3 regions of the Streptosporangium vulgare genome follow, and region 1 is predicted to be linked to each of the others. Evidence: riboswitches for the same ligand, from Rfam matches in the RefSeq annotation. Region 1 holds a riboswitch; each other region holds the start of a gene.

Region 1 (7,710 bases):
CGCCACCTCGGTCCTGACGAAGCCGTTGACCAGCAGCAGCGCCGCCAGCTTCGTGTCCGGGGCGAGCCGCGTGCCGCGCAGGCAGCGCAGCCCGGCCTCCAGCCAGGCGACGTGGTTGGGCATGATCCCCGGGCCCGTGATGGGGATGCGCAGCGACCAGGGGTGCCGCTGCAGGGAGGTGCGCATGGCGCCGCCCCACCGCTGGAGGCCCTGGCGCCAGTCCTCGCCCGGCTCCGGGAGCGGGGGAGGCGGGCCGAGCACCGCGTCCGTGACGAGCATGAGCAGGTCGCCCTTGGAGGTGACGTAGCGGTAGAGGGCCATCGTGGAGACACCGAGCTCGGCGGCGATCTTGCTCATCGAGACCGCGGGGAGCCCCTCCGCCGAGCCCACCCGAAGGGCCGCCTCCACGATGTGCTCCAGGCTCAGGGTGCGCTTGGGACCCTTGCCCGGCCGCTCGCGCAACCCCCAGGCGATCTCCACGCTCTCCGGCACTTCCATCGCGCTCCCGGGCTTGACCGTCCTTTCCCGTGAGTGTATATCTTACGCAATACCGCGTATGCCATAAACAGTAGAGCGTACGCCATACACAGGAGGGGTAGTGGAACCAGCGATAGAGGTGACCGGCCTCACCAAGTCCTACGGCCGGGTCGCCGTCCTGACCGGCGTCGACCTGCGCGTCGCCAGGGGCAGCGTGTACGCGCTGCTCGGTTCCAACGGCGCGGGCAAGACGACGACCGTGCGCACCCTGGCGACGCTGGTCACGCCGGACGCGGGGCGGGCCACGGTCGCCGGGTTCGACGTCGTACGCGACCGCCGCCGCGTCCGCCGCGCCATCAGCCTGACCGGCCAGCACGCGGCGGTCGACGAGCTGCTCACCGGCGAGGAGAACCTCCGGATGATGGGCCGCCTGTCCGGCCTGTCACGGAGAGGGGCTCGCCGCAGGGCGGCCGAGCTGCTGGAGCGGTTCGACCTGGTCGAGGCGGGCGGGCGGCGGGTCGGCACGTACTCGGGGGGCATGTGGCGACGCCTGGACCTGGCCGCGGGGCTGGTCGGCGCGCCGTCGGTGATCTTTCTCGACGAGCCGACCACGGGACTCGACGTGCGGAGCAGGCAGGCGATGTGGGAGGTGATCACCCGCCTCACCGGCTCGGGCACCACGGTCTTCCTGACCACCCAGTATCTGGAGGAGGCCGACAGCCTGGCCGACAGGATCGCGTTGCTCGACGGCGGGCGGGTGGTGGCGGAGGGCACCGCCGACGAGCTCAAGGCGAGGGTCGCCGCCTGGCGGCTGGACCTCGTCCTGGCCGACGCCCGGTCGTTCGCCGAGGTGACGCGCGTCCTCGGGGCGCGTGCCGTCCACGCCGATCCCGGCAGGCTGACAGTCGGGGCGGCCACGGACGGGAGCGCCGCGCAGATCCGCGCCCTGCTGGACGAGGTGGACCCGGGGCGCTCGGCGGTCGAGAGGTTCACCGTGCGGGGCGCCACGCTCGACGACGCGTTCCTCGCTCTGACGGACACCGACGGACAGGGGGGCGGGCCGGTGTCTGACCTCGCCGTGATGGATGCCGCGATGGATGCAGTGACGGACGGGGAGCGGCGGGTGTCCGGCACCATCGCTGAGGACGGGAGGCGGGCCGGTGTCTGACCTCGTCGCCTGGCCGGTCATGACCGGCCGCGCCGTCCGCCTGTCGCTGCGCAACCTCGACGCGCTGATCACCTCGTTCCTGTTGCCCGTCATGGTCATGCTGCTGTTCGTCTACCTGTTCGGCGGCGCGATCCAGACCGGCACCGACTACGTCACCTACGCCGTCCCCGGCGTCCTCGTCATGTGCGCCTCCTACGGCGCCTCCCTGACCGCGGTCGCCGTCAGCCAGGACATGAGCCGGGGGATCGTCGACAGGTTCAGGTCGATGGACGTCGGCGGCGCGGCGTTCCTGGGCGGGCACGTGGCCGCCGGCACCGCGCGCAACCTCGTCTCGCTCGTCATCGTGTTCGTCGTCGCGTTCGCGCTCGGCTTCCGGGCGGACGCGGACCTGTCCGGCTGGGCCGGGGCGGCGGGCATCCTGGTGGTGTTCGTCCTGGCCGTCTCCGCGGTCTCGGCCGTGGTCGGCCTGCTGTCCAGGACGCCGGAGACGGCGGGCGGTTTCACCTTCTTCGTGATGTTCCTGCCCTACCCGAGCAGCGCCTTCGTCCCGGTGCGCACCATGCCCGAGTGGCTGCACGGGTTCGCGGAGAACCAGCCGGCCACGCCGATCATCGAGTCCGTGCGCGGCCTGCTGCTCGGCCGGCCCGTGGGCGACGATCCGTGGAAGGCGCTGGCCTGGTGCGGCGGTCTCCTGCTGCTCTCGGCGGTCTTCTCCGGCAGGCTGTTCCGCCGCCGCGCCCGCTGAGGTGGCGGGGATGCCGAGGGCGGTGCCGGTGGCGCGGCTGCGCTGCCCTCGGCATCCTCGCCACCCGCGCCGTCCCCGCCACCCGCGAGGGAGGCGTCGCGCCGGAGACCACCGGGCCCGGCGGGCCGGCGGCGGGGGACTCGGGGACCCGGGTGACCAGGCTCAGCTGACCAGGGTGAGCCAGTGCGGCGTGTCCCCGAAGGGGGCGGTGCGGGCGGTGACGGCCTCCATCAGCCAGGCGGCCGAGGCGCGGGCCCGCTCCACCACGTCGGGCGGGTAGGCGTACTTCACCCGGTGCTCCTCGAACTCGTCCTCGTCGTCCAGGAAGACCCGGCTCGCGCGGCCCTTCAGCAGGTTCCGGCGGGTCCGGATCACGTCGAGGTCCAGGTCGACCATGGTGACCTCGCCGTCCCTCCACTCCGGCACCGTGGAGATGTCGCAGTAGATCTCGTGCTTGTGCGGGGCGGCGTTGAAGGCGGCCGTCCACCAGGCGTCGCGGGGGAAGAGCATCACGAACGGATGCGGCCAGGGGACCGCGGGGCCGTCGCCCTTGTGTCCGCTGGAGTCGGCCACGCAGCCCGTCCACACCCCGTGCTCGTCCTCGCCGAGCAACAGGCCGCGGTGGTGCCAGTGCAGTGACCCGTCGTACTTGCGGTAGACCACGTTCACGCTCTCATAGGACATTCCCCGACATTAAGGCTTGACAGAGATCTATGTATTTCCTACCTTCTAAATAGGTTAAGAGTGTCAGTGAGAAGCCCCGGCTGGCTGACCGGCAACCCTCGCACCGCGGCGGGGTGCCCCCGGGGGAGACCGGGCGGCACGGTGGGCGTGCCGCAAGCGCGGACCCCTTCACCAGGGTCACCGAGACATGCCCGGGAGTGCCACATGTCGAAGACCAGCACACTGAACCACGCGAGCCCCGTCGACCTCGACACCCACGGCCACTACCGGCCCGGTGGCAGGCCCGGCCCGCGTTATCCCTTCCAGGGGCGGATCGGCACACCCGCCTTCCCCGCGGAGCCGGGGCGCTACCACCTCTACGTCGCGGCCGTCTGTCCGTACGCGCAGCGCGCGGCCATCGTGCGCTCCCTCAAGGGACTCCAGGACGTGGTCTCGCTCTCCTACGTCGACGACGAGCGCGACGGGCGCGGGTGGGCGTTCCGCGAGCGGCGCGGCGCCGACCCGGTCAACGGGTTCACCCTCCTGCGGCAGGCGTACGAGGTGACCGAGCCCGGCTTCGACGGGCACGTCTCGGTGCCGGTCCTGTGGGACAGGAGGACCGGCCGCATCGTGAGCAACGACTTCCCCGACATCACGATCGACCTGGCCACCCGGTTCGGCGGCGACCCCGACGCCGACCTCTACCCGGAGGAGCTCAGGCCGGAGATCGACGAGCTCAACACGAGGATCTACGAGATCGTCAACACGGCGGCGGGCCGGGTGGCGGCGGCGACCACCGAGGCCGGGTACGCCGAGGCGCGCGGGGCCGTGGTCGCCTTCCTGGACGAGCTGGACGCCCGCCTGGCCGACCGCAGGTTCCTGTTCGGCTCGGGGATCACCGAGCCGGACGTGCGGCTCTGGCCGACCCTGCTCCGCTTCGACCTGAGTGACAACCCGGCGGCCAGGATCAGCGAGCGTCCGCTCACCGCCTTCCCCAACCTGTGGGCCTACGCCAGGGACCTGTACGCCCACCCCGCCTTCCGCGAGAACACCGACTTCACCGTCATCGCCCGCCCGTCGGGCGAGACCGACGCCTGGCGGATCCCGGTCGAGCCGTTGCACGCCGACTGGGACCAGCCGCACCGCAGAGCCGCCGTATGAGCGCCTCGATCGCCGTCGTCGGCGCCGGGCCGACGGGTACCTGCCTGGTGGAGCGCATCTGCGCCAACGCCGCCGACCTGCTCGGCTGGCCGTCGCTGGACGTCCACGTGATCGACCCCCACCCGCCGGGCGGCGGGCGTGTCTGGCGCCACGACCAGCCGGACCTGCTCTGGATGAACTCCGCCGCCGCCGACGTGACGCTCTTCACCGACGAGTCGGTGCGCTGCGAGGGGCCGATCCGCCCCGGGCCCACGCTGGCCGAGTGGCTCGGCGGCGACCCCGGCAGGTTCGCCTCCCGCCCGGCGCAGAACGGCTACCTCTCCCACGTCTTCCGGCACGCGGTGGCGAACGCCCCGCGCGGCGTCCGGGTGCACGTGCACGCCGCCCGCGCCGTCGACCTCACCGACGTCCCCGGCGGGCAGGCGGTGACGCTGGAGGACGGCCGGACGATCGAGGCCGACGCGGTGATCCTGGCCCAGGGGCACGGCGACGTGACGCCGACGAGCGAGGAGGGCGCGCTCGCCGGCCTGGCCTCGCGCTCGGGGCTGCGCTACCTGCCCACCGGCTACGCGGCGGACCTCGACCTGGACGGCATCCCCGCCGGGGAGCCGGTGATCATGCGGGGGATGGGGCTCGCCTTTGTCGACCTGATGGTGCTGCTCACCTCGGGCCGGGGCGGCCGGTTCGTCCGCGAGTACGACGGGGAGCTGGTCTACCTGCCCAGCGGGCGCGAGCCCCTCATGCACGTGGGGTCGCGGCGTGGCGTGCCGTACCACTCCAAGACCGGTTACCCCTTCAGGGGCGCCCGCCCGCCGGTGCCGCGCTTCCTCACCCGCGAGGCGCTGGGCGAGGGGCCGTGGAACTTCCGCCGGGACGTGTGGCCGCTGGTCGCCAAGGAGCTCGCCTTCGCCTACTACCACGAGCTCATCACCTCCCACCCCAAGCGCGTCAAGCTGGGCTGGGCGGAGTTCGAGGAGGGCTTCGCCGCCGAGGAGTGGCGCAGCCTCGGGATGCGCAAGCTGATCCGCGAGACCGTGCCCCGGCACCTGGACCGGCTCGACTTCGACCGGCTCGACCGGCCGCTGGACGGCATCCGGTTCGGCGACCAGGCCGGCCTGCAGAAGTGGATGCACGGCTACCTCGCCGTCGACCTGCAGCGGCGCTCCGACCCCGCGCACAGCGCCGACCACGCGATGATCCTCGGGCTGCTCTCCGTCTACGGGGTCCTCGCCGAGCTGGGCATCTCCGACCCGTGGTTCGCCGGGTTCTTCAGCTACGTCGCCAGCGGCCCGCCGGGACCCCGGCTGGAGGAGCTGCGCGCCCTGGCCAGGGCGGGGGTCGTCACCTTCCTCGGCGCGAACGTCAAGGTCGACCACCACGACGGGCGCTGGCGGGCGCAGACCCCCACCGTGCCCGGCGGCGTGACGGCCACCACCCTCGTCGAGGCGAGGCTGCCCGCGCCCAGCGTGAGCCGGGCCGTCGACCCGCTCGTCTCCGCGCTCCGCGACCGGGGCGAGCTCGACGAGGAGTCGGGCCTGGTGAACGTACGGCCCGCCGACCGCCGCCTGCTCGACAGGTCCGGCACCCCGCACCCCCGCAGGTTCGCCTTCGGCCCCTGGGTCGTCGGCGGCCGGGCCACCGGCGGCTTCGCCAGGCCCCGCCTCAACGCCCCGCTCTTCCGCCACGCCGACGCCCTCGCCCGGATCGTGCTGTCCGAGGCCGCCGGAACCCAGATAAGACGGCACGTCGCGTGAACCGCCCCGATCGCCCCGGCCGGCGCGTCACCGAACCGGCCGGGCACCCCGCACCAGAGCACGTCGTACAGAACCAGGCACCGGGAAAGCGCGAGGAGAAGAACGTGAAGTTGCGATGGGGCGCCCTGGCGCTCGCCGGGGTGCTGGCGCTCGCGGCGTGCGGAGCCGAGAGCGGGGCCCCGGGCGCGGCGGCCGGAGGCGAGGGCGGCGGTGGCGACGGGGGGTCGCTCGTGTGGGCGGTGGAGACTCAGCCGATCACCTTCAACCCGCACCAGTGGGGCCAGAACAAGGCCCGCCTGCTGGTCCACAACCAGTTCGACGCCCTGATCGCCCGGGGCGAGAACGGCGAGTTCCTGCCGTGGCTGGCGAAGTCCTGGAAGGTCTCCGGGGACGGGCTCACCTACACCTTCGAACTCCGCGACGACGTCACCTTCCACGACGGCGAGAGGTTCGGCGCCGCCTCGGTGAAGGCCAACCTCGACCAGCTCGTCTCGCCCGGCTACAACGCCGCGGTCAGCGCCATCCAGCTGCGCAACTTCGGCAAGGCGGAGGCGACCGCGCCGCACACCCTGAAGGTCACGCTGAAGGCCCCCGACGGGCTGTTCCTCGACTTCCTCTCCTCCCCGTACGCGGGCCAGGTCTCCCCGAAGTCGTTGAAGAACGCCAAGGACCTCAAGGCGGGCGGCGTCGACGTGGTCGGCACCGGGCCGTTCATCCTCGACCGGTTCACCCCCGGCCAGGAGGTCCACTACAGGCGCAACCCGAACTACAACTGGCCGCCCACCGGCGCCGCCCACCAGGGACCGGCGCACCTGGCCGACCTCACCTACCGCTTCCTGCCCGAGGCGGCGGTCCGCGTCGGCGCGCTCACCTCCGGGCAGGTGCAGGTGATCGAGGGCGTGCCCGCCACCGAGGTCGGCCTCATCAGGAGCGACCCCGAGCTGAGGCTGGAGACCAGCCTCAACTCCGGGAGCGCGTTCTCCTACTACTTCAACACCTCCCGCCCCCCGTTCGACGACAAGCGGGTCCGCGAGGCGTTCCGCGACGCCCTCGACGTGGACGCGGTGCTCAACTCCGTCTACCAGGGCACCGCCAAGCGGGCCTGGAGCGTCATCGGCCAGGGCAGCCCGCGGTTCTACGACCCCTCGCTGGAGAAGACCTTCGGCAACGACCCGGCGCGGGCCAACCGGCTGCTCGACGAGGCGGGCTGGAAGGAACGCGACGCCGAGGGCTTCCGGGTCAAGGACGGCAGGAGGCTGACCGTGCGGACCGTCAACGCCGCTCCGTTCGTCCGCGACCGCCGCGACGTCCTCGCCCAGGCCGTCCAGGCGGCCGTCAAGCAGAGCGCGGGGATCGACTTCCAGGTCAGGATCGTGGACCAGGGCACCGCGCAGAAGGCCATCGACGACAACGAGTACGAGGTCTTCGAGAACTCGCGCGGCGACACCGACGCCGGGGCGGCGCTCAACCTGATCCTGGCGAAGGGCGCCGCGATCAACCGCACGAAGTTCGAGAGCGCCGAGCTGGACAGGCTGCTCGCCGCCGCGTCGGCCACCGCCGACCTCGCCGAGCGCAAGGAGCTCTACGCGAAGGTGCAGAAGCTCGTCGTCACCGACGAGGCGATCCTGCTCCCGGTCTACGTGCCCGCCGACCAGATCGCCTACGGCGCCGGGGTCACCTTCGAGCCGGTCTCCGGCACTCCCAACAGTGCTTACGACGTCCGGACAGGGACGTGAGCACTC
Region 2 (7,710 bases), on a different contig from region 1:
GACCACCCGGTGCCCCGCCCTGACGAGCGCGGCGCCGAGCGCCGAACCGACCCTGCCCGCTCCAACCACTCCGACGGCCAGCCGTGCCGGGCGATCGACTGCGTCCATGACGTCCCGTCCTTCGACCATGTGGGGCTCCGTGCCCGATTGACCAGCGTAACGGGCCATGCCGCCGCACCCACGGCAAGACGCGTGTTCGGCAGCGGTCGGTAGCGGTCGGTAGCGGACCCCCGCAGGCCCGGCCCGGGAGAACCGGGAGCGTACAGGCCCCGCCGGAGAGCCCGCAGGCCCGGCTCACGAGGCGATCCGGGCGGCGACGCGCCGAGGCGGCGTCGACAACGATCAGGCAAACCGGTGACAGAATGTAGTCATGCATTCACTCGAAGCGTCAGCGCGAGTCGATCTCGTTCCCCCGCCGCGGCGGGTAGCGTCTGAGAGCGTGTGGCTCACCTGGCGTGCCGCGATGGAGCATGCGCTCTACGGCGAAAGCGGTTTCTATCTCCGGGAGCGCCCCTCCAGCCATTTCCGGACATCGGTCGGCGCCTCCCCCGTCTTCGCCGAGGCCGTGCTGCGCGAGCTGGCCGCGATCGACGAGGCGCTCGGCGGCCCCGACCCGCTCGACCTGGTCGACATCGGCGCCGGTGGGGGCGAGCTGGCGGCCGGCGTGCTCGCCGCGGCGCCGCCCGCGCTCCGGTCGAGGCTGCGGGTGACCGCGGTCGACCTGGCGCCCCGGCCGGCGGCGCTGCCCGGGGAGATCGTCTGGGCGAGGGCCGCGCCTGACGGGATCCACGGGCTGGTGATCGCCAACGAGTGGCTCGACAACGTCCCGGTCGACATCGCCGAGCAGACGGCCGACGGGCCCCGGCTGGTCATGGTCAACGTCACCGACGGTGAGGAGCGTCTCGGCGGCAGGCCCTCCGAGGCGGACCTCGCCTGGCTGGACCGATGGTGGCCGATGCGGGCCGTCGGGGAGCGGGCCGAGATCGGCAGGCCGCGCGACAGGGCCTGGGCGTCGGTGATCGTACGGCTGGCGCGCGGCCGGGCGGTCGCGATCGACTACTCCCACGCCCTGGACGACCGGCCGCCGTACGGCACGCTGGCCGGCTACCGCGACGGGTCGATGGTCGCGCCCGTGCCCGACGGCTCGTGCGACATCACCGCCCACGTGGCGCTCGACGCCTGCGCGGCCGCCGGTGAGAGCGCCGGGGCCGTCACGACGGCGCTGACCACGCAGCGGGAGGCGTTGCTCGCCCTCGGGGTCACCGGGGGCCGCCCGGCGATCGAGCAGGCCGCAAGTGACCCTCGCGGCTACCTGCAGGCCCTCGCGAGGGCCTCGGAGGAGGCGGAGCTCATCGCCCCGGGCGGCCTCGGCGGGTTCGGCTGGCTGTCGCAGAGCCGTCCCTGACCCGCCGGGCCGATGCCGTTCCGGCGGGGTCCGCGGGGCGGGCGTGGCTCCGCGTCCACGGGATGGGCGTGGCGCCGCCCGGCCATGGACGCCGTCACGCACGGCCGGACGGGGCACCGCCCGGCCTGTGTGACGGCACCCATGTCACCCGCGCCGGACCGGCTCTCAGAACCCACCTGGAGGGGCCGGTTCTCGGACTCCCACCCGCGCCGGGCCGGCTCTCAGACCCGCACCTGGAGTGCCTGCAGACCGCGGATGACGTAGCCCGGTCCCCAGCTGGGCTCGGCGGCGAGTTCCATCTTCGGCGCCCTGCGCAGCAGGGCACCGAAGGACTCGATCAGCTCGACCCTCGCCAGCGGGGCCCCCAGGCAGAAGTGGATCCCGGCACCGAAGGAGATGTGCGGGTTGTCGGCCCGGCCCACGTCCAGGCGGGCGGGGTCGGCGAAGACCTCGGGGTCGCGGTTGGCCGAGCCGAACAGCAGCGCCACCTCGGTGCCGCGCGGGATGTCGATCCCGCCCACCGAGACGTCCTCCAGCACCCAGCGCTCAAACATCTGCAGCGGGGTGTCCCAGCGCATCAGCTCCTCGACCGCGGTGGGCAGCAGGGAGTGGTCGGCGCGGAGCCGATCCAGCTCGGCCGGGTTGCGGAACAGCGACCACCAGCCGTTGCCCGTGACGTTGACGGTGGCCTCGTGCCCGGCGTTGAGCAGCAGCACGCAGGTGCCGACCAGCTCCTCCTCGGTGAGCCTGTCCCCCTCGTCGGCCACCAGGGCGAGCGCGCTGATCAGGTCGTCGCCGGGATCGGCCCTGCGGGCGCGGGCCAGCTCGACGAGGTAGGCGGAGAACTCCTCGGCCGCCCGTACGGCCGTGTGCTGGGCCTCGACCGACGGCTGGAGCTCGTACATGCCGCAGATGTCGGCCGACCAGGGCCGCAGCAGGTGCCGGTCGCCCTCGGGGACGCCGAGCATCTCGGCGATCACGGTGACCGGGAGCGGCTCGGCGACCTCGGCGATCAGGTCTCCGCCGCCGCGCTCGACGAAGGCGTCCACCAGCTCCCCGGCCATCCGGGCGACCTTGGGGCGGAGCGCCTCGACCATGCGGGGGGTGAACGCCTTCGACACCAGCCGCCGGAGCCTGGTGTGCACCGGCGGCTCGACGTCGAGCATCCCGGCCCTGATCACCCGCCAGAACGGATCCTGGAAGTCGGGGTCGTCCGGCCTGCCGAACTCCTGGTGCGAGGCCACGTGCAGGTAGGAGCGGCCGAGCCTGCGGTCCCGCAGCAGCGCGTTGACGTCGGCGTGCCTGGCCACCAGCCACTGGCCGGTCGGCTCGAAGAAGCTGACCGGCCGCTCCCGCCTCAGCTCGTCGTAGACGTCGTAGGGGTGGGCGACGAATTCCGGATTCCAGGGATCAAAGCGCACGTAGGCATCGTAATCCCCGGTCCCGGCGATCCCCGGTTCAGGATCCGGCCCGCTCGTCCGGCCTCCCCCCCTCGGCCGGCTCGTCCGCCCGGCCCGCCGGAGCCGCCTGGCCCACCTGGACCCCCGGGGTCCCCGGGGTTCTCCGGGGCTCCGGGCCGGTCTCGCCCTCGCCCTCGTCCTCACTCTCGTAGCGGGAACGCAGCTCGACCGGCTTCCGCCTGCTCGCCTTGCCGCGCATCCGGATGTTCAGCAGCTCCACCAGCAGCGAGAACGCCATCGCGAAGTAGATGTAGCCCTTGGAGATGTGCTGCTCGAACCCCTCGGCGATGAGCACGACGCCGATCAGCACCAGGAAGGACAGGGCGAGCATCTTGATGCTCGGGTGCCGCTCCACGAAGCGGCTGATCGGCCCGGAGGCGATCAGCATCACGATGACCGAGACGATGACGGCCGCGATCATGACGCCCAGCTCGTCGACCATGCCGACCGCGGTGATCACCGAGTCGAGCGAGAAGACGACGTCGAGGATCATGATCTGGATGATCACCGAGGTGAAGGACGAGGCCACCCTGCCCTCGGAGTGGCCGGAGTCGCCCTCCAGGCTGCCGTGCATCTCGTGGACGCTCTTGCCCAGCAGGAACAGGCCGCCGAGTATCAGGATCAGGTCGCGCCCCGATATCCCCTGCCCGAAGACCTCGAACATCGGTTCCGTGAGCCTCACCACCCACGACAGCGCCAGCAGCAGCAGGAGGCGGCTGAGCAGGGCGACGGCGATGCCGAGCTTGCGGGCCTTGTCGCGCTGCTCGGGCGGAAGCTTGCCCACCAGGATCGAGATGAAGATGATGTTGTCGATTCCCAGGACGATCTCCAGGGCGACAAGGGTGAAGAACCCTATCCATATCTCCGGATTGGTCACCCAGTCCATTGCTTACTCCTTCGTCGGTCGGCGCATGAACACACCGTCGGCCAACTGCCCGAACGCTTCTTCGGCTGACTGCCAGGACGACCGGGAGGCGCCCGGAGTTCCTTCCGCGCCATCACGCTTCGCTGTCAAAATTCGCCGGGCGCCTCCGAGGCGCTCGCTCCGGCTCCGATATCGGGTTGATCACGTTTCGGACTTGCGGGGCACCGCGGGGTGTCGGTTATAGTTCCCCCGTAGGTCATGAGTGCCAGTGACAAGCCCCGGCTCGCTGGCCGGCAACCCTCGCGTCCGCGGCGGGGTGCCCCGGGTGAGGACCTGGTCCGGCACGAGGTGTGCCGGGCAAGCGCGGGCTCCAGGCACCTGTGTCATGGGTTGGGGTCCGATGACCTCCAAGGAGCCCTGGCATGTCCACCCTGACGATCTTCACCGCCCCCGAGAGCCCCGCCCCCGCCGTGGTGAGCGTTCCCGAGACCCGCGCGTCCGGTGGCCGCCCGATCCCGGCCGTGCTCGGCTCGGACCTGGAGGTCCCGGTCAGGGGCGGCAGGCTCGTCCGCTACGCCAACCTCGACTACGCCGCGAGCGCCCCCTGTCTGGAGCCGGTGAGCGCCGCCGTCGCCGCCGCGCTCCCGGCCTACTCCAGCGTCCACCGCGGCGCCGGATACGCGTCCCAGCTGACCACGGCCCGCTACGAGCAGGCCAGGCACACGGTCCGCGCCTTCGTCGGCGCCCGTCCCGACGACTCGGTGATCTTCACCCGCAACACCACGGACGCGACCAACCTGCTCGCCCGCAGCCTGCCCGAGGGCACCACCGCCGTGGTCTTCGAGACCGAGCACCACGCCTCGCTGCTGCCCTGGGACCGGGTCGTGCGGCTCGCGGCCCCCGCCTTCCCCGGCGAGGCCGTCCGCGCCGCCGACGACGCCCTCGCCTCGATCGACGGCCCCAAGCTGCTGGTCGTGACCGCCGCCTCCAACGTCACCGGGGAGCTCTGGCCGATCGCCGCGCTGGCCCACATCGCCCACCGCCACGGGGCCCGCGTCCTCGTCGACGCCGCGCAGCTCGTCCCGCACCGCCGCCTCAACCTGACGGCGCTCGACCTGGACTACGTGGTCTTCTCCGGCCACAAGCTCTACGCGCCGTTCGGCACCGGGGCGCTGATCGGCCGTTCCGACTGGCTCGCCGAGGCCGAGCCGTACCTGCGGGGCGGCGGCGCGGTGAGGGCCGTGGACGACGACGCCACCGAGTGGCACGACGACCCCGAGGCCCGGCACGAGGCCGGAACCCCGAACGTGCTGGGCGCCGTCGCGCTCGCCGCGGCCTGCGACGCCCTCACCGCCACCGGCTGGACCCCGCTGGTCCGCGAGGAGGAGCGCCTCCTCGGGCGCCTGCGCGCGGGCCTCGCCTCCGTGCCCGGCGTGCACGAGCTGTCCCTGTGGGGCCCGGACCACCCGCGCGTCGGCATCGTCTCCTTCGTGGTGGACGGCTTCACCGCCCGCGAGGTCGCCGAGGCCCTGTCCGGCGACTACGGCATCGGCGTCCGCGACGGCAAGTTCTGCGCCCACCCCTTCGTACGGCACCTGCTGGGCGCCAAGGACGGCGGCTGCGACGACGTCACCGCCTCAGCCGTCCGCGCCTCCATCGGCATCGGTACGACCTCCGAGCACGTCGACCGGCTGATCGACGCCCTGCGGGATCTTGCCTCGCGCGGCTGACGTGACAGCATGGCCCTATGACTGAAGGCGCGCCCCGCGAGCTGAGCGTGGGAATGGGGGCGGGAGCCGAGGCCGTGCGGGGGGCGCACGGCAAGGAGCTCGCGACCGAGGACATGATCCTCAACATCGGCCCGCAGCACCCGTCCACGCACGGTGTGCTGCGGCTGCGCCTCACCCTGGACGGCGAGCGGATCAGCTCGGCCGAGCCGGTCGTGGGCTACATGCACCGGGGCGCGGAGAAGCTCTTCGAGGTGCGCGACTACCGGCAGATCATCGTGCTGGCCAACCGGCACGACTGGCTGTCGGCGTTCGCCAACGAGCTGGGCGTCGTGCTCGCGGTGGAGCGGATGCTCGGCATGGAGGTGCCGGTCAGGGCGGTCTGGACGCGCACGCTGATGGCCGAGCTCAACCGGGTGCTCAGCCACCTGATGTTCCTCGGCTCCTACCCGCTGGAGCTGGGCGCGATCACCCCGGTCTTCTACGCGTTCCGGGAGCGCGAGACCCTCCAGGCCGTGATGGAGGAGATCTCCGGCGGGCGCATGCACTACATGTTCAACCGGGTCGGCGGCCTCAAGGAGGAGATCCCCGAGGGGTGGACGGGCCGGGTCGCCCAGGCCGTGGCCGACGTGCGGCGGCGGCTGCCCGACATCGAGAACCTGATCGTCGGGAACGAGATCTTCCTCGCCCGTACGCGCGGGGTGGGCGTCCTCGACCGCGAGACGGTGATGCAGTACGGCGTGAGCGGCCCCATCGCCCGCGCCTCAGGCGTCGACGTCGACCTGCGCAGGGACGAGCCGTACCTCGCCTACGGCGAGCTGCCGGTGAAGGTCGTCACCCGGTCGGCCGGAGACTGCCACGCCCGCTTCGAGGTGCTGCTGGAGCAGGTGAAGGTCTCCCTCGACCTCGCGGACGCCTGCGTGGAAAGGCTCCTCGACCTGCCTCCGGGGCCGGTCAACCAGCGTCTGCCCAAGGTGCTGAAGGTTCCCGAGGGCCACACCTACGCCTGGACGGAGAGCCCGCTCGGCCTGAACGGCTACTACCTGGTCTCGCGCGGGGAGAAGACGCCGTGGCGGATGAAGCTCCGCTCGGCCTCCTTCAACAACGTCCAGGTGCTGCGCGAGATGCTTCCCGGCCACCTCGTCGCGGACATGGTGGCCATCCTGGGCTCGATGTTCTTCGTCGTCGGCGACATCGACAAGTAAGGCACGGTTGGAACCGCATGATCGAACCCGGTGAGGACCAGGAGAGGGCGACTCCCGCGGCCCCTTCGGCACCCCCCACGCCCTCCGCCCTCGTCTCCCCCTCCGTCCCCATCTCCCCCTCCGTCCCCATCTCCCCCTCCGTCCCCCTCGCCACTCCCGTCCCGGGGGCCGCCGAGACCCCTTGCGCCGGAACCACCGCGGCCCCGGATCCCGGGTCGTCCGGAGCTTCCGGGGTCGCGGACGGGCCGCGGCGGGACCGGTACGTCGACTGGCTGCGCGCGTTCAGCCTGATCGTCGTGGTCGTCTGGCACTGGGCGTTCACGATCCTGCAGTGGGGCCCCGACGGCCCCTCGCCGACGAGCCCGCTGGGCTTCACCTCCGGGCTGTGGATCCTGACGTGGTTGCTTCAGGTGCTGCCGCTCTTCTTCTACGTGGGCGGATACGTCCACCTGCTGTCGTGGAACCGGGCCTGCGAGCGCGGGGTCGGCATCGGCACCTTCGTGTCGCGGCGCATCCGGGGCCTCGCGATCCCCGCGCTGGCGCTGACCGCGACCTGGATCGTGTTCGGCGTGCTCGTGGCGTGGGCGTTCGGGATCGAGTGGATGGACCGCGTGGTCCTGCTCGTCATCAGCCCGCTCTGGTTCATCGGCGTCTACCTCGTGCTGATCGCCCTGCTCCCGATCTCGCTCTGGCTGCACCGGCACTACGACGTGCTGGCCCTGATCTGGCTGGCGGGGGCGGCGCTCGTCGTCGACGTGCTGCGGCTGCGCTACGGGTACGAGGCCGTGGGCTGGCTCAACATGATCATCGTCTGGGGACTGGCCCACCAGGCCGGTTTCTTCTACGACAGGGTGGTGGCGCTTCCCCGCCGCTTCGACGTCGCCATCCTGTGGACCGGGCTGTTCGCCCTCTTCGGCCTGGTCTACTCGGGCATCTACCCGGGTTCGATGGTGGGCGTTCCCGGCGACAAGCTCTCCAACATGGCGCCGCCCACCTTCGTCATCGTGGCGCTCCTGATCTTCCAGATCGGCCTGGTGGAGGTGCTGAG
Region 3 (7,710 bases), on a different contig from region 1:
GCGCGAGCAGCGTGGCCAGCAGAGGGGTCACCAGCAGCGCGGCCCGCCAGCCGAAGGCGCTCTGCGCGGCGGCGCTGACCACGAACGGGACCCCGATGCCGACGATCACGCAGACGGCGTTGGCCTCGCTGATCGCCGCCGGGCCGGCCGGGCCGTGCCGGTCGTCGAGCGCGGCCATGCCCAGGTACAGGACGATCGAGGCCAGCCCGCTGGCGACGCCGTACCCGAGGAGGGTGACCGGCAGCAGGGTGGGGGCCGCCGCGACCATGAGCGTGCCGGAGCCCATCCCGGCCATCCCGATCCAGATGGCGGCCCGGCGGCCGATCCGTCCGGTCAGCCAGGGCAGGGCGAGGCCGATGACGATGCCGCCGACGGCCATCGCCGTCCCGTGCAGGCCGGCGACCGCCTGGGACACGCCCTGGTCGAGGCGGAGCAGCGGGAGCGCGGCGCTGAGGCCGTACAGGTAGGTGGCGAAGACGCCGAGCTGGAGGTAGATCAGCCAGGTCGCGCGGTCGCGGATCAGCCGGACGGGCGCGATCGCGGTCAACTCGGTCTCCCATACGCCGAAAAGTGAAATAGCTGCAAAAACTATCTCATATGGGGCTAAAACTGCTTGGCGCCCCGAGCCTCACCCGAGGGCCTCGAGCTGCTCGGCGAACCACCGGTGCGGGGGGAGCGCGGTCGCCGCGGCGGCCAGCAGGACGCCCCTCCTGGCGCGCTCGTCCGAGGGCATCGTCAGGCCCTCGTGCAGCGCGGCGGCCGTGGCCGAGACGTCGTAGGGGTTCACCGTCAGCGCGTGCTCGCCCAGCTCGGCGGCGGCACCGGCCTCCCGTGACAGCACCAGCGCGCTGTGCGGCGACAGGATCGGCCCCTCCTTGGCCACCAGGTTCATGCCGTCGCGGATCGGGTTGACCAGCAGCACGTCGGCCAGCCGGTAGGCGGCCAGCGAGCGCGGGTAGTCGTCGTCGACGTTGAGGATCAGCGGGTCCCAGTCCTCGGTGGCGTACTCGTCCTCGATCTCCTCGGCGCAGCGCTGCACCGCCGCCGTGTACTCGCGGTATTCGGGCAGGTCGTGCCGGGACGGGTAGGCGAAGGCGAGGTGCGTGACCCGGCCGTGCCACTCCGGGTGGGCCGCGAGGAACTGCTTGTAGGCGACCAGGCCCCGCACGATGTTCTTCGACAGCTCCGTCCTGTCGATCCGCACGATCAGCCTGCGGTCGCCCACCTGGGCGCGGAGCGCGGCCATGTGGGACTCCACGTCGGGCTCGGAGGCCCGGGTCCACAGCGCCTTGCCGTCGACGCCCAGGCTGTGGGTGCCGATCCGGGTCGTCCTGCCCGCGTGCGTGATCGTGCGCTCCTCGCGGTCGACCCGCGCGCCGAGCACCGTCTCGCAGCAGTCCATGAACGCCCCGCCCCAGCGGGCGGTGAGGAAGCCCGCGTGGTCGGCGCCCAGGATGCCTTCGAGGAGCTCGGTCGCGACGTCGTCGGGGAGGAGGTTGAAGTATTCGGGCGGCGCCCACGGCGTGTGCGAGAAGTGCGCCACCCGCAGGTCGGGGCGCTCCCCCCTGAGCATCGCCGGGGCCAGGCTCAGGTGGTAGTCCTGCACCATCACCCGCGCCCCGTGCGGGGCCTCCTCGGCCAGCGCCATCGCGAACGCCTCGTTGTAGGACTGGTACGACTCCCACTCCCGGCGGAACCTGGCGTCGAAGTGCGGCCTGTTGGGGATGTCGTACAGGAGGTGGTGGACGAACCAGAGGGTGGAGTTGGCGACCGCGTTGTAGGCGCGGTGGAAGGTCGCCGGGGGGATGTCGAGCATCCGCAGCGCCCCGGTGTCGTAGCCCGCCTGGTCGAGCCGGCCGCCGGGCGCCAGCCGCACGGCGCCGCGGTCGCCGTCGGACAGCGCCGCGCAGACCCACAGGACGTTGAGGTCCTTCGCGACCTCCGACAGGCCCGAGACCAGGCCGCCACCTCCCCTGCGCATGGACAGCGAGCCGTCCTCGGAGAGGGTGAAGGAGACGGGGCCGCGGTTGGAGGCCACCAGGATCGCGCTCATCGATTCTCCTTGAGCGTGGAGACCCCAAGGTTAACCGGCGCCTGGTCGGGATGTCCTCGCTCTTCGGGTCCAGGAAGTAAGGGCGTTCATCGAATTGTGTCAGCTCTTGTCAGCAGGTGGAGTGATGAACCCCGCCTTGTCGCCCTTTTTGTGGCGGGGAGGGAGGTCACCATTCGCGATCCCCGACCGTAGGATGTCCAGCGACCGTGACCGCTGATGGGGGCCCGTGATGGCGCTGGACGAGACGACCGAGGACCTGGCCCGATCGGCCGCCCAAGGTGACCACCGCGCTCTCGGTGAGCTGCTGAAGCGGATCGAGCCCGCCGTGCTCAGGCACTGCGGCCGGATCCTGCCCTTCCGGCAGGACGCCGAGGAGGCCTGTCAGGACACCCTGCTCGCGGTGGCACGCAACATCGGCCGCTTCGAGGGGCGCGCCCGGTTCAGCACCTGGCTGCACATCGTGACCGCCAACTGCGCCAGGACCACCTACCGCTCGCTGAAGCGCCGCGCGGCCGAGCAGAGCTCAGACGAGCTGCCGCTGCAGAAGCCGGACGTCGCCCGGGTGAGCGTGATCGCCGGGTCCAGGCTGGACCTGCTCGACGCGATGGAGGCGCTGGAGGCCGAGAAGCCGGAGCTGGCCCAGGCGCTGGTGCTGCGCGACATCTGCCAGCTCGACTACAACGAGGTGGCCGAGCAGCTGCGCATCCCGCTGGGCACCGCCAAGTCGCGCATCCACCAGGCGCGCAAGTACGTCCAGGGCGCCCTGGGCGACGCCTACGGCTTCTGACCGCCGCCCGGCTTTCCGGAGGCTCGGCTTCTGACCACCGCCCGGCTTTCCGGGTGCCTGTCCGGCCGCCCGGTTTCCGGCCGCCGCCCGGCTTTCCCCGCGCCCGCCGGGCCACTCGGGTTCCGGCCGCCTGTCCGGCCCCTGTCCGGCCCCTGTCCGGCCCCTGTCCGGCCCCTGTCCGGCCCCTGGCCGGTCGCGGTGCCACCCGGCCGGGAACGGCCGGGTGGCCGGACGGTGGGAGCCGTTCGAGAACACTCCCGTGTGGCGCGCGGCCTCGGTGACCTCGCCTGATCTATGGTGGCGTTGCCCATATCACGTGATCGACCAGAGATATGGGGCGATCTCCCCTCCCGCCATGAAAGCCCAGGTCGAGGAGAGATCATATGTCCCGCAGACACGCTGTCACCGCGGCATGTGTCCTGACGGTCACCGCGCTCGCCCTGGCCGCCGTACCGGCCGGTGCCGAACGCCACGCGACGGGTGCCCCGGTCGTGCCCGCCGCCCCGTCCGCCACCACCGCCGTGTCCACCGCGTCGGCCCCTTTGGAACCGCCGCCGGGCATGTTGGAGGCACTTGAGCGCGACCTGGGCCTGACCCCGGCCCAGGCCCGGATCCGCCTGCTCAACGAGGCCCGCCTGACCCCGGTCGCGGCACATCTGGCCAGGAGACTCGGCCCCCGTTTCGGCGGTACCTGGTTTCAGGGGAGCGTCGCGCAGACCCTGGTGGCGGGCACCACCAGTGTCGGCGACATCCCCGTGATCCTCGAGGCGGGCGCCCAGGCCGAGGTCGTCCCCAGATCGCTGGCGGAGCTCACCGCGATCAAGAAGAAGATCGACGAGACCCTGCCCCCGCAGCGACTCGTGTCGAGCGTGCGCCTGGTCGACGTGAAGAGGAACAAGGTGGTCGTCCTCTCCCCGCAACCCGGGATCGCCCAGAACTTCGTCGCGAGCGCGGGCGTGGACACGGAGGCGGTGGTCGTACTGCCCACCGCCGAGGTTCCCCTGCCCCTGTACGACCTGGTGGGCGGCAACGCCTACTACATCGGCGTCACCAGCCGCTGCTCGATCGGCTTCTCCGTGCTCAAGGGCACCCAGCAGGGCTTCGTCAGCGCCGGCCACTGCGGAAGGGCCGGGAACACCACCACCGGCTTCAACCGGGTCACCCAGGGGACCTTCCAGGGATCGACCTTCCCCGGTAACGACTACTCCTGGGTCGCGACCAACGCCAACTGGACGGCCACCCCGAAGGTGGACAACGGCCAGGGCGGCACCGTACCCGTCGCCGGCGCCCAGGTCGCCATCGAAGGGGCCTCGGTCTGCCGGTCCGGCTCCACCACCGACTTCCACTGCGGTGTCGTCCAGCAACGCGACGTCAGCGTCACCTACCCCCAGGGCACCGTCTTCGGGCTGACCCGCACCAACGTCTGCGCCGAACCCGGAGACTCCGGCGGCTCCTTCATCGCCATCGACCAGGCCCAGGGCGTCACCTCCGGCGGCTCCGGAGACTGCACCTCCGGCGGTGTCACCTACTTCCAGCCGATCGGCCCGATCCTCACCGCCTACGGCCTGGCCCTGAGGACGACCGCGGGCAATCCACCCCCGCCGGTCACCGGCACCTGCACCGGCTTCCCGAACAACTACACCGGCACCCTGACCACCGGCCAGTCCGCCTACCAGCCGAGGGGTCTCTACTACAGGTCGACCGTCAGGGGGCTGCACTCCGGCTGCCTGGACGGCCCCGACTTCGACCTGTACCTGCAGAAGTGGAACGGCAGGAGCTGGGTGGTCGTCGCCACCTCCGACAGTCCGGGGCCCGACGAGAGGATCTCCTACACCGGCACGCCCGGCTACTACCGCTACCGGGTGTTCGCCTCGGCCGGCTCCGGTGCCTACATCCTGGGGTTCAGGGCGCCGTAACCCGTTCCGGGACGCCGTCCGCGCCCCGGCGGCGACGACCGGGGAGGGGGCGAGGCCCCCGCCGGGGCCGCCTGCCGCCCGACCGGCGTCCCAGGTTCGTTTGTCCGCTGGATAACACGTCATGTCTCGCACAGTGAGACAAGGAGCCAGGAGGGCGGCGGGGCGGGGTAGAGTGCTTAGGACCTGCGCGTCAGGTTCCCAACTGAATATTTGCTCATCCAGAGGGGTGGAGGGACCGGCCCTGCGAAGCCCCGGCAACCATCCCGGTTCAAGACTCGTGATCTGAACGAGGTCGGCCGGGACAGGTGCCAATTCCGGTCTGTGACCAGGGTGGTCCGCAGACGAAGATGAGGGAAAGGCCTCGCTTCATGGCGCTCGCAACCACTGAGAACAACCCCACCTCCTCCGCTCGTGCCGACGGCGCGCGTGACGCGCGCTTCGGCCCCGCCGTGGCCCTCTCCTGCCGGGAGTGCGGTGCCCGCTACGACCTCGGCCCCAGTTTCGCCTGTAACGAGTGTTTCGGGCCCCTTGAGATCGCGTACGACTTCGGGCGTGTGACCCGGGAGCGGATCGCCGAGGGGCCGACCAACATCTGGCGCTACCGCTCGCTGCTGCCCGTCCCCGAGGACGTGGCCACCAAGCCCAACATGGCGCCCGGCTGGACCAAGCTCGTCAACGCCGGAAACCTCGCCCGCGAGCTGGGCATCCGCTCCCTGCACGTGAAGGACGACTCCGGCAATCCCACGCACTCCTTCAAGGACCGCGTGGTGGCCATCGCCGTCGAGGCGGCCCGCAACTTCGGGTTCCACACCCTCTCCTGCTCCTCCACCGGCAACCTGGCCGGCGCCGTGACCGCCGCCGCCGCGCGGGCCGGGCTGGACGCCTGCGTGTTCATCCCCTCCGACCTGGAGCAGGCCAAGATCGTCATGGCCTCCGTGTACGGCGGCAGGCTCATCGGCATCGAGGGCACCTACGACGACGTGAACCGCTTCTGCTCCGAGCTCATCGGCGACGAGCTGGGCGACCAGTGGGGCTTCGTCAACGTCAACCTCCGGCCCTACTACGCGGAGGGCTCCAAGACCCTGGCCTACGAGATCGCCGAGCAGCTCGGCTGGCGCATCCCCGACCAGATCGTCATCCCGGTCGCGTCGGGCTCGCAGCTCACGAAGGTCGACAAGGGCTTCAAGGAGCTGATCGCGCTCGGCCTGGTCGAGGACAAGCCGTACAAGATCTTCGCGGCCCAGGCCGAGGGATGCTCCCCGGTCTCCGCCGCCTACAAGGCGGGCCACGACGTGATCCGCCCGGTCAAGCCGGACACGATCGCCAAGTCGCTGGCGATCGGCAACCCGGCCGACGGCCCGTACGTCCTGGACATCGCCCGCCGCACCGGCGGGGCGGTCGAGGACGTCACCGACGCCGAGATCGTCGACGCGATCCGGCTGCTGGCCAGGACCGAGGGCATCTTCGCCGAGACCGCCGGGGGCGTCGTCGTCGGGGTGCTGCGCAAGCTGGTCGCCTCGGGCACGCTCGACCCCGACGCCGAGACGGTGGTCCTCAACACCGGCGACGGTCTCAAGACCCTTGACGCGGTGGCCGCGGAGGCGCGACCGACCGCGGTGATTCGGCCTTCTCTTGACGCATTCCGTGCGGCTATCGCCTAGAAATCGTGAAAGGTACTGAATTATGAGCGTTTCTGTGCGGATTCCGACGATTCTCCGGACTTACACCGATGGTGCGGCCGAGGTGAACGGAGAGGGTGAGACCCTGCGCGATGTTCTGCAGAAGCTCGACGCGGACTTCCCGGGGATCGGCGCCCGGATTCTTGACGAAGCGGGGAAGATCCGACGTTTTGTCAACGTCTATGTCGGGGATGAGGACGTCCGATTTGTCGACAACCTCGACACGGCGACGCCCTCCGGCGCCCAGGTCTCCATCATCCCGGCGGTGGCCGGAGGCTGATCCTCCCGCCCTGGCGCGGCCCTGACCGCCCAGCGCCGCCCCCAGGGGCGCCCACGACCCCACGGCACCCGCCCCGCCCCCGCCCGGCGGAGGGCGCGCCCCCCCCCCCCCCCCCCCCGGCCCCGGCCGGGCGGGTGCCGTGTTTTATGACCCAAGCTCACATTTGTGGACTGGATGGGTAATGTAACCCTTAACTAACTAATAGTGATAATGAAACTCTGGTCTCGTACTAAAAGCTCTCGTAAAGAGGTAGTTTGGTGCTTGACTCTGTTGCCCTACCGCTTCCCACAGGTATGGTCGGAACGATCGACGTGGCGAAGTCCGTCCGGCGATTGAGGACTTCGCGAGAGGAATGGGCGTCGTCCTTAAGACCAGTAAGAGGAGTCGCAAGTGGCGCAGGGCACCGTCAAATGGTTCAACGCGGACAAGGGCTACGGCTTCATCGCGGTAGACGGTGGTAAGGATGTGTTCGTCCATTACTCCGCAATCATGATGGATGGCTACCGTGCCCTCGAGCAGGGCCAGCGGGTGGAGTTCGAGATCACCCAGGGCCAGAAAGGTCCCCAGGCGGAGTCCGTCAGGGCGGTCTGACACAGCCGTTTCGTGAATTCGCAGGGAAGAACCGGTGGATCCCGCGGTATCGCAGTCCGCTGGATCCTCACCGCCTGAGCCCGGCTCGCCTCCCCCAACCGGCGAGCCGGGCTTTCGCGTTGTACGGGACGTGTGACCGTACGGGACGTGTGGCCGCGGGCGTGTGACCGTACGGGCGCTCGGGGGGGCGCACGGGTGGTGTCCGCGACATGCGGTCGCGCGACACGCCGACGCGACACGGAGCCCGCGGCGCGACACGGAGCCCGCCGGGTGGCGGGGAGGGTGCCGGTGGGCCGATGATGACGGGTGGCCCACATCGGCGTGACGCGAGATCTACGCTTGTATGACGCGGAGCTGACGTCCCCTTCCCGCGCGGCGCAGGTCAACGGATCGTGGCTTGCACT

What was found. A riboswitch is a leader RNA that binds a small molecule or an ion and turns the genes downstream of it on or off. The one in region 1 is predicted to bind S-adenosylmethionine.
Region 2: it holds a riboswitch for S-adenosylmethionine, as region 1 does, so the genes downstream of both, ACFFRH_RS33945 (aminotransferase class V-fold PLP-dependent enzyme) here and ACFFRH_RS00045 (glutathione S-transferase C-terminal domain-containing protein) in region 1, are expected to answer to the same signal.
Region 3: it holds a riboswitch for S-adenosylmethionine, as region 1 does, so the genes downstream of both, thrC (threonine synthase) here and ACFFRH_RS00045 (glutathione S-transferase C-terminal domain-containing protein) in region 1, are expected to answer to the same signal.

Annotation. Positions count from the first base shown of each region.
Region 1 is NZ_JBHMBS010000001.1:2,079-9,788, forward strand. It holds gene ACFFRH_RS00025 (TetR/AcrR family transcriptional regulator) at 1-498, opposite strand, end outside; gene ACFFRH_RS00030 (ATP-binding cassette domain-containing protein) at 599-1,645, shown strand; gene ACFFRH_RS00035 (ABC transporter permease) at 1,638-2,390, shown strand; gene ACFFRH_RS00040 (DUF402 domain-containing protein) at 2,553-3,074, opposite strand; SAM riboswitch class IV at 3,127-3,239, shown strand; gene ACFFRH_RS00045 (glutathione S-transferase C-terminal domain-containing protein) at 3,279-4,214, shown strand; gene ACFFRH_RS00050 (FAD/NAD(P)-binding protein) at 4,211-5,968, shown strand; gene ACFFRH_RS00055 (ABC transporter substrate-binding protein) at 6,073-7,704, shown strand; gene ACFFRH_RS00060 (ABC transporter permease) at 7,701-7,710, shown strand, end outside.
Region 2 is NZ_JBHMBS010000023.1:98,218-105,927, forward strand. It holds gene ACFFRH_RS33925 (Rossmann-like and DUF2520 domain-containing protein) at 1-108, opposite strand, end outside; gene ACFFRH_RS33930 (SAM-dependent methyltransferase) at 440-1,405, shown strand; gene ACFFRH_RS33935 (cytochrome P450) at 1,627-2,826, opposite strand; gene ACFFRH_RS33940 (TerC family protein) at 2,864-3,751, opposite strand; SAM riboswitch class IV at 3,985-4,100, shown strand; gene ACFFRH_RS33945 (aminotransferase class V-fold PLP-dependent enzyme) at 4,153-5,460, shown strand; gene ACFFRH_RS33950 (NADH-quinone oxidoreductase subunit D) at 5,478-6,662, shown strand; gene ACFFRH_RS33955 (acyltransferase family protein) at 6,680-7,710, shown strand, end outside.
Region 3 is NZ_JBHMBS010000047.1:286-7,995, reverse strand. It holds gene ACFFRH_RS42295 (MFS transporter) at 1-547, opposite strand, end outside; gene ACFFRH_RS42290 (alpha,alpha-trehalose-phosphate synthase (UDP-forming)) at 629-2,053, opposite strand; gene ACFFRH_RS42285 (RNA polymerase sigma factor) at 2,283-2,840, shown strand; gene ACFFRH_RS42280 (S1 family peptidase) at 3,224-4,756, shown strand; SAM riboswitch class I at 4,968-5,110, shown strand; gene thrC (threonine synthase) at 5,125-6,417, shown strand; gene ACFFRH_RS42270 (MoaD/ThiS family protein) at 6,440-6,715, shown strand; gene ACFFRH_RS42265 (cold-shock protein) at 7,106-7,306, shown strand.